Regions from separate parts of the Picosynechococcus sp. PCC 8807 genome, predicted to be linked through region 1. Evidence: predicted binding sites of a transcription regulator. Region 1 holds the regulator's gene; each other region holds the start of a gene.
The links. Region 1 encodes NtcA, which controls nitrogen genes in cyanobacteria. Its sites were predicted from a motif close to TTTGTANCNNNNGNTACAAA; they were not measured.
Positions count from the first base shown of each region.

Region 1 (4,213 bases):
CAAAGGTGAGCTGGCGATCGCCAAATCCGAAGCCCTCGTGAGCCAAGCGGAAACCGTCGGCGAATTTCAGATCCTCGTGGAAAATATGGGCGATCTCGATGCCAAGGCCCTCCAGACTGCGGCTGAACGGCTCCAACAAAAACTGGGTGAGGCAGCAGTGGTCTTGGGGTCAACCCCAGAAGATGGCAAGGTTTCCCTGGTGGCCGCCTTTAGCGAAGGGATTTACAAAGGCAAAAAAGTACAAGCGGGTAAATTTATCGGCGGCATTGCCAAACTTTGCGGTGGTGGCGGCGGCGGTCGTCCCAACCTAGCCCAAGCCGGGGGACGGGATGCCAGTAAATTACCCGAAGCCCTCCACACTGCAAAACAGCAACTTCGTGAAACTCTAGGTTAAGCTCACACCCCAATCGTCGAGATGGGTCGGATTCTGGCCCATCTTTTTTGCTGTTTAGGTTGGGTTGAGATAGCGTTCGACCAATAAAATCGCCACAATATCGTCAATGGGTCGGGGAGGTAAGCGCATTCCCTGGGGAAGCAATCTCTGGAACAAATTGGGCGGATACATCTGCCAATAGCGATCGCGGGCTTCGAGGGTGCTATTGCGTTCATTGACAAAGGCGATCGCCATGTCTGGGGGCAAAACAGCGGTAAGCTTTTGATGCCATTCTTTAGCCGTCGTTTGATTGCCCATGACCACCAGGGAAACACCATACCTTTGGCACCATTCCTTGGCGATGTTGGGCGCTTGATCCGCTGCAATGACGCCATGGTTCAACAATTGCCCTTGGTCATCCAGCGCCGCAAGGCCACATTTGTCACGGCCTGGGTCAAACCCAAGATAAACGCTCATGTACTCTTCTTGTCCTATTGTCTGATGACGATTCTACCGTTACTGAGGCCCACTAATTCTAAGCGGAGGGGGCCAGCCGTAAAACCATTTTCGATGGCGATCGCCCGAATTTCTGTCACGGGTTCTGGTGAGTTGTTGAGGGCTTCGACAAAATTGATAATGTGACCGACATTGCCATCTTTAACTTGAATATCTCCGAGAACCCCGGCTCGCCGCGCCCGGAATTGCGCTGCCCCCAACAGAAAATCCACTGGACGCCGGGCCGCAGTAGGATTTTGTACACTCAGCTCCTCTAGGGACAAAGTGGCAATCACTTCCCCGGCGCGAAAAACCTGCTCATTTAAAGTCACATCCGCAAACACTTGGACGGAACCTTCCCCCTGGAGGTAGTTCCCCGCCGCCAGGAGGCGCACCACGTAGTCCCGACCATCGGCAATTTGCCCTAGGAGTTGTTGCACTTGGGCATTGGTAATTTGCACCACCCGCGCCTCAAAGTCAGGATTAACGCCTCCGGTGGCAATGATCGCGTTGCGATTCGCTTCCCGGAGCAGCTGATCAACGGCTTGGCTGGCTGCTTTGGGATCAATAATCCGCACCACCCCAAAGGCTAAAACTTGCCCTGTGGTGAGGGCGACATTCCCACTCCGGAAATTGATGTAGTTGGCTTCGAGGATATCAATTTGCTGTTCTAGGGAGCCAATCTGATTTTCTAGGCCCGTGAGCACTTGATCTTTTTGGGCGATCGCCTGGTCGAGTTGGGCAATGCGACCATCGCGCTGGTTGATCTCGGCTTGGAGCTCACTTTGTTGGGCTTCTAGGGCTTCGATCTGCTGGGAGCGTTCCTCAATAATGGTGTTTTGTTGATTGAGCTGGGCGCGGAGGGTTTCACTTTGGGCTTGGAGGCGATCGCGCTGTTGCCGCAAGGTCGTTTGCTCTGTGGTGAGCGCATTAATATCAGCCTGAAGTTCGCTGGCTTGTTCCCGAAAACCCGCCAGTTGAGTTTGGGCCGTTTCAAATTTTGCTTCAATCTCCTGTAAATCTTGTTCTGCTTCTAGGCGATCATCCCTCGCGGCCTGTAACTCTTTTTCAATCTTTTCCTTTTCCGCCGTCACATCCATCAACTCTTGCCGCCGCTGGGCGAGGATTTCATCCAACTGAAAAACCCCCTGGCGCAAGGACTTGCTCAAGCCAAACAATAACCCCAAGGTGCTAGCTGCGATCACTGTTCCCGTCATTACCGTGACGACCACCGCCGTCTGTTTTGGCCGCAGATTAAATAATGTAAGCCGCGCTTTGCCGACCTTACTACCAAGGCGATCGCCCAGTGCCGCCAGGATGCCCCCCAAGATTAAAACTGAAAAGATTAGTACAAAAGCACTGGTCATTTAACAAAAAGGTGACATCCAAACACACAAGTATGACTTCTCTACTTTAGCGTTAAGCGAACTGTTGACTCAGGTTTACGGGGTCATGGACGGTAATTTTTTTCTTATAAATCGAAATCATGTCCTGTTCCCGGAGTTCTCCCAGGAGGCGCGTTACTGTCACCCGTGTCGAACCAATTGCTTCGGCGATCGCCTGGTGGGACAGTTTGAGATCAATGCGAATCCCCTCATCGGTCGGCACCCCAAAATCTCGACAGAGAATTAACAAGAAACTCACCAGACGTGAGCCCATATCCCGGTGGGCCAAGGTTTCAATCATCATCTCCGTTTGTAAAATCCGTGACGACAGCCCTTTTAGCATTAACATCGCTAATTCTGGGTGTTCATTAAGCGCCTTTTGCACCTGCTCAATGGGAGCCGATAGCAGTTCCACAGGGGTAAAAGCCACCGCATGGTAAAAGCGATCCGACTTTTGTCCCGTGAGTAGCGATAAAACTCCAAAGACACTATTCTCCCGGAGTAGGGCCACCGTAATTTCTTCCCCCGCTTCGTAGACCCGAGACAAACGGACAGCTCCTTTCAGAAGGAAATAAACCCGTTCCGCTGGGTCCCCCGGAAAAAAGATCGTCTTGCCCCGGTCATAGTTCTCCACAACAGGTGGGAAGGGGCCACTGTGAAACTGACGAAACGCTGTCGCAAGGTCTGTAATTTGAGTCGCAGGTAGTTCAGGCACTGGATTGGCAGAAGAGAAAGGAGGTTGGTTGAAATCAGGGTTGTACATCATAGATTCTGTTGGGCAACAGTTCCCCACCGTGATGGGTGAAATATCAGCGCTCAGTGTGCAGAGACCATGAGCATTCCCCTTAAACTAAATCTTACCCTGTAATAGATTTTTGTTTCTCATAAACAAACGCCCTGGCTTTTAGGAGTTAACCAGGGCGTTTTTATCTACTCAGAATCCTTATTTACGGCGATCCATGTCTGCTCTAACCTCACCTTTAGGAATTCACAGCGATCGCATATCTCATCCTTAAGGCGATCGCCACATTGGGAACAGTGACCCGTGGGGGTGGCGTGGTAGCTGGCTAAATCGACATATTCCCCATTAACGACATATCCCACCAAGGCTTTAAACAGTAACCGGGAAGCATAGGCGGCGGTTTTTGTTCTGAGTAGCCTGATCGGTGTACCAGCTCGCTTGGGGTGATTCATCCATAGATAAATCAGTTGGGCGATCGCATTTGCGTTCCGTTGTTTCTCGATGGATACGCGGGTGAAAATCCACATCCACATGGCAGTACGGCACAGGTCAGACCCCCCTACGATTTGGCGGTTGTCTTTCTGCCCTGAGCTTTCTCGACTAGGGGCAAGGCCAAGGGATTTCTCAAAGCGACGGCGGGATATTTCTCGTTTGGTCTGTTTCTTGGAATAGCGGCCTTTCTTGTGGATGATGATCGGTTTGAGGTCATCATTCAAAAAGCCTTCAATGGGGAAAATCTGAGTCAGCAGGATATTCTGTAGGCGATCGCCCATGCCGAAAACTTCAAAAACGGCGAGGTAGGGAGCAAAGCGCGGACCGGCCTTGATCAGGTTAATTTCCTTCTCTATCTGGATTTCTTCAGCAATCAGATCACACAGGCGGGCGGCATGGCGGCGGGTGTTGTCGTTCAGGCCTAGGCCGCAAGTTTTAGCAAGCATGGCATCTTTCGCCTTGGATTTCTTGCGACCCGCTAACCATTGCAACCACAACGGCACAGATCGCCCCCAACGCTTGCATAAATCCTTCTCGGATATCTCCGGGAATTGCCATGCTAAGTCCTGCTTTAGCCTGCAAATAATCGGGGATTGTACCCGGTTTAAATGGGCAAGCCTTAGAACATATTCCCTGAGCTTGACGATCACTGGATCTCTCACTTGTAAAAACCACTCTGACTCGTTTAGATGTGTCCATCCGTAATGGGCAAGGGCAAAGCTATCA
Region 1 is NZ_CP016483.1:1,767,259-1,771,471, forward strand. Features, by position in the region: gene alaS (alanine--tRNA ligase) at 1-394, shown strand, start outside; gene AWQ24_RS08490 (pre-16S rRNA-processing nuclease YqgF) at 449-850, opposite strand; gene AWQ24_RS08495 (DUF3084 domain-containing protein) at 865-2,235, opposite strand; gene ntcA (global nitrogen regulator NtcA) at 2,288-3,019, opposite strand; gene AWQ24_RS08505 (transposase) at 3,184-4,213, opposite strand, start outside.

Region 2 (4,213 bases), 1.3 Mb from region 1:
AGTTCACACTGCGGACAAACTGCTGCAAAATTAGGCTGACCCCCCAGGTGGCCAAGAGGGTTTCTAGGGGACGGCCATAGAGATAGCGGATTACGCCCCGCTCTAGGCCAAAGCCCACTGCGGCGGCGACAAAAAAAGCCAGGGGAATCGCAAAGATAATGTAGAGATTAAAAAAAGGTTCCCCGAACCCCCGGAATACATTTTGGACCACAAAGGTTGTGTAGGCGCCCAGCATCATTAATTCGCCATGGGCCAGGTTGATCACCCCCATCAAACCAAAGGCGATCGCCAAACCCAAGGCCGAAACCAAAAGCACAGAGCCAATGCTGACTCCGTTAAAAATACCGATTAGAAGTTCTGTCACAGGGCAAACCCACCACAATACGCGCAATAAAACCGCGAGAAAGCCGGATTCTGTAGGGCGGAATCCCAGCTTTCCCGGAAAACATCTGGGCGTTAAACCCTAGATGGCATATTTCTCACCCTTTGTGGGGTCGCTCCAGTCACAGGCAAATCCTTTGGTGGATTCAACATACTGGTTCCAGGCTTGGGGGGCGATGGGGCCGTCGGTTTCCCAGACGATGTCGAACATCCCGTCTTCCCGTACTTGGCCGATGCGCACGGTCTTTGAGAGGTGGTGGTTAACATTCATCGTCACCGGGCCTTCGGGAGCCGCAAATTCTTGACCAATGGCGGCACTCCGCACGGCTTCGAGGTCATAGGCATCGGTCGCCCCATTGGCGATCGCCGCTTCTACCGCCTGCTTCCAGATGTAGACCATGATGTAGGCCGCTTCCATGGGGTCATTGGTCACCCGGTCTTCACCGTATTCCGCCTTAAAGTCTGCCACCCACTTTTCATTTTCGGGGGTTTCTACGGTTTGGAAGTAGTTCCAAGATGCATAGTGACCCGTGAGATATTCGGGGCCAATTTGACGGACTTCTTCTTCGGCGATCGACACCGACATTACCGGATATTGCTCCGGGGTGAGGCCCGCATCACGAATTTGTTTGAAGAACGCAACGTTACTGTCACCGTTCAAGCTGTTGAAAATCACGCCGCCGTTGGGAAGCGCTGCTTTGATTTTGGTGATAATCGGCGTCACTTCAGTGTTACCGAGGGGGAGATAGTCTTCGCCGACCGTGGTGCCACCTTTGGCTTCTAACTGGGCTTTGATAATGGTGTTCGCGGTTCTGGGGAATACATAGTCAGAACCCACGAGGAAAAATTCTGTGCCCTTATTTTCGAGGAGCCAATCCACAGCGGGCTCGATTTGTTGGTTCGGGGCGGCCCCAGTGTAGAAGATATTCTTCGAGCATTCCTGGCCTTCGTACTGGACAGGGTAGAACAGCATGTGGTCTTTTGCTTCAAAGACATCTTTAACCGCTTTTCGGCTGGCAGACGTCCAGCAGCCAAAGACGACGGCGACACCATCTTGGTCAATGAGTTTTTCGGCTTTTTCTTTGAAGACATCCCAGTCGGAGGCACCATCTTCGACGATGGCTTCGATTTGTTTGCCATCGATGCCACCGGCGGCATTAATTTCTTTGATGGCGAGTTGTTCGGCTTCGACCACTGTGGTTTCACTAATGGCCATGGTGCCACTGAGGGAGTGGAGAATGCCAACTTTGATCGTGTCACCACTGGGGGTTGAGGTTGTGCTGCCACTATCGGGGGTATCAGGGGTTTCTGTGGGTTGGCCGCAGGCTTTGAGGAGAATACTGGAACCGAGGGCGGCGGAACTGTAGAGAATAAATTTACGTCTTCCGAGATTACTCATGGTTAATGCGATTTTCTCAAGGGGCTTTGGGATAGTGTGTGGGAGGAAAGAAGCTTAAAAGTTTAAGTCGTGTTTAAGCTTTGCAGTGTAAAAGTCCCGCCCCTAAAAAAATGTGACACTTGATACAAAGTGCCGATGCGCTTGATTCAAGGGTTTGTTAATGGAGAAGAATTAATTTAACTTTACATTAAAGAAAATGGACTGCGTGCCCCTGCTCGGTCAGCGGATAGCCCTGAAGAGGCGATCGCCTAACTGGAGAATGTCATCCCGCCGGGGAATTTGCGCCAGCCAATCAGGGGGAATATTGTCGAGGCCGTAGTAAAGTCCGGCTAAACCGCCGGCGATCGCCGCTGTGGTGTCAGTGTCATCCCCCAAATTCACCGCCGCGAGCACCATATCCTGATAGTTATCATGGTTTAAACAGCACCAGAGGGCGGCTTCGAGGGCATGGACGACATAACCGCTCGATTGAAGCTCATGGATGGGCAATGTTGTTAAATTTCCGTCAAAAATACGCTGGTAGTGGCTGAGTTCTGGTTTGTAGATGGAATCGTGATAAAACTCTTCGGCCCGCTGTACTCCCTGTTGGTAGGCAATTTCAATACTTTTTCTGTGTAACAGTTCCAGGGCAATGGAAATATACATGCCGCAGGCAATGAGGGAACGGGGATGACGGTGGGTCAGGTAGGAAATGTTGTGCACGAGATCCAAGAGATCGGCATAGGGCAGTCGTTCACCACAAAAGGCGAGGGGCAAAATACGCATCAAGGAGCCGTTGCCATTACTCCGCTCCCCGATTCCACCTGCTTCCAGGGGATTGATACCCGCTAAAATTTGGTGAATTGCGGCGGCGGTCGTGTTGCCCACATCAAAGGTTTCGCCGTGGGGTGTCCAGTAGGCTTCCTTGAGCCAGAGACCCATCTTACGGCCCAGATGTTCGGGGAGTTCTTCGCCCAGACCCACTTCGGCGATCGCCTCGGCCAGACAAAAAGTGAGGGAACTATCATCCGACCAGGTACCGGGGGGTTGATTGTAGGTGCCATAGCCCCGCATCCTTGTCACAGGATCCCGCTGTCGGGTGCTGCGCTCAGAAAATTCCACAGGCACGCCCAGGGCATCCCCCACACAAAGCCCCAATAATCCCCCGTGAATCTGCGCTTGCGTAACCATCAACGATTACCCCCCTAAGTGATCAAATTGCTCAAACATATTGTGGATCAACTGTTGGGTTTTCGCTTCCAGTTTTTGCCAATCCACGGCCCCGGACGCCTCGAACAGGGTTTCATCGATTTCCACGGCGCAGCCATTTTCCACAAGAGTTTTGGTGGGATAGGCGACAAAACAGATCTGATAACAGAGATCCCAGATATTAACCGTCGTTTCGATGTGGTCTTTCTTGAGGCGCAAAACATAACCAGGGTAGGGGTCTTGGATGTCTTCGTACTCCCCAGTCCAGGGGGAATCTTCTAATTGAGCACGGAAATTATCGACGACCCGAATAAAGGCCGGTTGGAGCAGCATTTCGGCCTGATTCCAGGCTTTACGGGTTTTAAATTTTGGCTGCATAACTTAGAAATTCTCCCAAAAGATACAACGAACCACATAACACCCTAGTGTGGGGGGTGGCGATCGCCTGATCAAGGGCTTCAGATAAGGTTTCATGGGTTTGACAGGAGGCGAGGGCCGGACAAATCACCTGGGCCAACATTGCCAAACTCTGGGGATCGGCGCTGCTATGACCCCCTACTGGTACGAGATGCAAGTGATCCCCGTCTCGCAGGAGGGCTTGGAGGACATTTTGGTGATCCTTGGTGGAGAGCATTCCCATGACCCAAGTGACGGGTTGGGGGAGGGTGTCTACATATTTGCGTAATTCTGCCGCCGCCACACCATTGTGAGCGCCATCAATGAGGATTTTTTGCCCCTGCCACTGGTGCCATTCAATGCGGCCCGCCCAGCGAGTTTTCGCAATACCGTCACGCAGTTGTTGATCGGCAATTTGCCAGCCTTGTTTGCGCAACGCATAAATAGTTTCAATGGCGATCGCCGAATTATGAAGTTGAATATCCCCTAAAAGCGGCAAAAAATATTCAAATTCACCGTATTTCGCTATCCTCCTCTGTTCTCCTCCTGAAGGGGAATGAATGGCTTGGGCGGGTTGAATCCAGGTGGCTGGACAATTTAACTCACTAATTTTTTCACGAATCACTTTCGCCGCGATCTCCGGTACTTCCCCAATCACCGCCGGACAATCTTGTTTTAAAATTCCCGCTTTCTCCCCGGCAATTTTATCTAAGCTGTTACCTAAGCGCTGCCAGTGATCCATGCCGATGGAGGTAATGACAGAAACGAGGGGGCGATCGCAAACATTCGTCGAGTCCAAGCGTCCCCCCAACCCCACCTCAATCACGGCAATATCTACCTGTTCCTGGG
Region 2 is NZ_CP016483.1:442,085-446,297, forward strand. Features, by position in the region: gene AWQ24_RS02095 (urea ABC transporter permease subunit UrtB) at 1-364, opposite strand, end outside; gene urtA (urea ABC transporter substrate-binding protein) at 464-1,780, opposite strand; gene AWQ24_RS02105 (ADP-ribosylglycohydrolase family protein) at 2,000-2,950, opposite strand; gene AWQ24_RS02110 (hypothetical protein) at 2,957-3,346, opposite strand; gene AWQ24_RS02115 (folylpolyglutamate synthase/dihydrofolate synthase family protein) at 3,330-4,213, opposite strand, start outside.
Region 2: the regulator NtcA is predicted to act here: its motif matches at 1,890-1,909, upstream of urtA (urea ABC transporter substrate-binding protein).

Region 3 (4,213 bases), 290 kb from region 1:
TTTTATCGTCCCCACTGTACTGGGAAATTGTCTGAAATACCGAAAAGTTACTTAATGCAAAAACAGCATTCTAAATGTCAAAAATTAAATAATCAAATCAATTGCCTTGGGGAGACTCAGTAGAGGTAACTTGATGAGGATTTGACGCGACTTTAAGCCACAACATAAAAGTGCTACCGGGGAGAGCTTCGGTATGGGGTAAGCCAATGGTTGGGCTATATACTTCAAGGTCCCCGGCCATTTTTCCCACAAGATCAGCGGCGATCGCCAACCCCAGCCCAGTACCTTCAATAGCACTTTCCGCCTGCACTCCCCGGTAATGCCGTTCAAAGACATGGGGCAAATCCGCTGGGGGGATACCGTAGCCCGTATCATGGACAGCAATGGTGAGTTCCTGGGCCTGGGCTTCTACCTGCAAGAACACTTGTCCCCCGGATGGTGTATATTTCAGCGCATTTTCTAAAAGATTATTCAAAACTTCCATTAGGGCTGTGTGATTCCCTAAAACCCAAGGAGACGGTTCTGGCAACCCATAATTTAAAGTGATTCCCCGCTCGGTGGCGATCGCCCCCAGGGAAGCGACGAGGGGAAGTACCACTTCTGCTACGGGTAACGGTTCTACGGAGAGGGAACGGTCTGGGGCAAAACTCGGTTCACCATTGGGCGGTAAAGCCAAACTTGGCCCTCCCTCCAACTGGTGAATTTGGGCCGTTAAGAGATCCACCTCTTCACTAAATTGGGTGAGCAATCCTTTCAGGCGATCGCTTTCCCGGACAATGCCTTCAGCGACCGGATAATTTTTCTCCGTCGGCAGCAATCGCTTCAACAACAACTTACCAAAGGTACTAATCGCCATCGTTGGATTACGGAGCTGGTGTAGCAGATCATGGAAATGCTCTTGCTCTAGGGCCTGGAGATGTTGCTGTTGGGTGAGCCGCTCAGTAGCCCAACTCTTTTGCTGATCCAACACACAGGCCAGCACCAAACTTTCGGCGATCAATTCAATCTGGGTCACCTCTGGCGATCGCCAACCCCGATCTCGGCGTCCCGTCGCTAAAATTCCCAAAATTAAATCACCATGCCACAGGGGAAATGCCCGAGCCGGTTCCCCCAACAAACCCACAAGATCATCCGGCAAAGCAGCCGCTTCCTCACCCATCGAGACATCAAGCCATTCCTCTTGATCCGGAACCATCGTCGCTATCTCCGTTGACCTCTGCCTCCCCGCCGCCAGCAAACGATCGGGAAAGGCACTAATGGGTTGGAGCGTAATTTCTTGATTCTCTTGATCTGGCTGGGCCAAATAAACGATCCCCCACTCTGCCCCAACGCCTTGGGCTAACAATTGCAACTGCCCTTGGCACAGGGACAAATACTCTGGGCTAACTGGCAACAGTTGCGGTAATGTCGTCATGAATTTCATCCTCCCAAGCCGCAATCCCTAGGGGATATTTCCCAGGAAACCTTGATAAATCAGGGGTTTTGACAAAAAACTTAATTCTTTTTTTACTTTTGGATTGATCGCCTACCTTCATTGGATTGTAGTAGATTTCTTAATACAAAAAATCCAACCCATCGCGAAAACCAGTCAATTTTCACTTGATTTTTTTCAATGGAGCCGATATACTTTGCTCGACATTCTGTAACTCCTGTTACAGCTGTTCTAAAAAAGTAAAGAAGAGGAGGTACTGGGTTGGCAAGAAAGCGTAAACGCAAGAGTCGGCGTCGGCAAGAAGGAAGAAAAATTTTAGAGATTGTCCCACAATACAATATCGAAAGCGGTGATGACAAACCCGTGACTGCAGCCCGCAAGCATATCGCTGCGAATGGGATTATGCCCCCAGCAGTCGTTGTAGTTAAGCGTAATGAGCATACCACTGATCGGTACTTTTGGGCAGAAAAAGGATTATTTGGTGCCCAATATGTAGAGGAGAATCACTTTTTATTCCCCAGTCTACGGGTACTTTGTAGCAACGCCGATGAGGAAGTATCTGAAAAAGCGACTGTTTCTAGCAAAGCTTAAAGTTCCTTCAAAAATATATCACTTAACCTAACGTTTAGGTGATCTCTAATCCCCTTCTATCAATTTCAATACTCCCTAGTCCCACCCATTTTCGGGTCGGGGCTATTTTTGTCGCGTTTTTGCCATGGTGTTAATGGATAGCTCAATTAGTTTTGTTGGGGACATTTCCTAAGCTTCATGGAGCTGGTAAGGCATCACCTGACGCAGTTGGATCAACTCATCCCGGTGGGCGGTCACCGTAATTAATTGGGTGGGAGTCTCAGTAATCGGTGTTTGTGTGGTGATCTGTAAAATAACTTTTTCTACCTTCCCTGCCTTACGCCAGTAAAAGAGACCTGCCAAGGGAGCCAGGAGACAAATACCAAGGAAGGCAAAGCCAATATTGGGATAGAGCAGTGCTAAGACCAGGGCAATACAAACTAAACCGAGGGCTGCTAATAGGCTTAAAAAAACAGCAATAAAGCCACTGGGAGGAACAAAGCCTTCATAGGTGACAATATTATTGACACCATCAACGGTGGTAATCCGATAGGCTCGCTGTTCGAAGTAGGTTTGGAGACGCTCAAAGATGGATTCTTCAGGCTCTTTTGCCAATAGCTCTACTTGTTCGGTGCGATCTTTGATGGAAGCGCGAATGAAGAAAAACAGACCGACCATCAAGAGCAATGTAAGGAGGAGGGTCGAGGTGATTACGGATTGTTCTAACACGGTTTTTACAAGGAGGGCTTGAAGATTCACTGCATATAAATGTATATCGATCATGCTATATTTTGGAAAGTCTCCGGGAAAACCATGAAAAAAATTCGGGTTGTTCTAATTGAAGATCATGATTTAACGCGCATCGGGCTAAGAACTTCTCTACAACAATGTGCGGACATTGAACTTTTAGCAGAGGCGGCCAATGGAGCGGATGGATTGCGTTTGTTAGAAGAGATTCATCCTGATTTAGCGATTGTGGATATTGGTTTGCCTGAGCTTGATGGGATTGAGTTGACCCGGATTTTGAAACAGGAAAAGCTCAAGGATCAGTCCCACGAGGCGCAAACAAAGGTTTTGATTTTGACGTTGCAGGATGATGATGCGGCTGTTTTAGCAGCCTTTGCGGCAGGGGCTGATTCCTATTGTATGAAGGATATTACGTTTGATCACTTGGTAGAGGCGGTCAAAACGACAGACTCAGGCAACAGTTGGATTGATCCGGCGATCGCCCGCATTGTCCTCAATCAAGTGCAAGGGGGAGAATCCCTTTCTGGCTCTACAGTTACGATTCAAGCGACTTCCCCAGAAGATCAACAACTCCTAGAAAGCTGTCCCTTAACGGATCGAGAATTGGAAGTACTCCAATTGATTGTTGATGGTTGCAGCAACTCCGAAATTGCCGAGCATTTATTTATCACCGTGGGTACCGTTAAAACCCATGTCCGCAATATTCTCAATAAGCTTTGTGCCGATGACCGTACCCAGGCTGCTGTGCGTGCCCTTCGTTCTGGTCTGGTCGGTTAAAAAGCGCCTTGGCGGAGATTCATCAAATTATTCAAAATGTCGCAGTTGCAAACAGATAGGACTATCCGAGTCAAAAATTATGCTCTAAGTTTAGGATTTCATTTGGTGGGCATTGCCGATGCTACCGTGGACAATGCTCACAATCAACGGCAGTTACAAGCTTGGTTGGCGGCCGGGTATCAGGCGGAAATGGCCTGGATGGCTAACCCGAAACGCCAGGATATCCAAGCCTGTTTACCAGGGGTGCAGTCGGTCATTTGTGTGGCCCTCAACTATTACACACCCCATGCCCATTCTGAGGCACCAGGCGTAGGTAAGATTTCCCGGTACGGCTGGGGCCGAGATTACCATCGTGTCTTAGGCAAACGTCTAAAAGCTTTCTGCCAGTGGCTCACCAAAGAATTTCCGGAGGAACACCACCGTTTCTATGTGGATACCGGGCCTGTCCAGGATAAGGTTTGGGCAGAACGAGCTGGCCTCGGTTGGATTGCCAAAAATAGCAATGTCATTACCAGAGAGTACGGTAGTTGGGTCTTTTTGGGGGAAGTCCTCACCACTTTAGCTTTGACGCCGGATCAGCCCCATACAAAGCATTGTGGTACCTGTACCCGTTGTATCGAGGCTTGTCCAACAGAGGCGATCGCCGCTCCCTTTACCGTTGATGCGAACCGTTGCATCGCCTATCAC
Region 3 is NZ_CP016483.1:2,059,365-2,063,577, forward strand. Features, by position in the region: gene AWQ24_RS10030 (cell wall metabolism sensor histidine kinase WalK) at 98-1,414, opposite strand; gene AWQ24_RS10035 (DUF3155 domain-containing protein) at 1,694-2,023, shown strand; gene AWQ24_RS10040 (cofactor assembly of complex C subunit B) at 2,192-2,785, opposite strand; gene AWQ24_RS10045 (response regulator transcription factor) at 2,816-3,526, shown strand; gene queG (tRNA epoxyqueuosine(34) reductase QueG) at 3,563-4,213, shown strand, end outside.
Region 3: the regulator NtcA is predicted to act here: its motif matches at 1,640-1,659, upstream of AWQ24_RS10035 (DUF3155 domain-containing protein).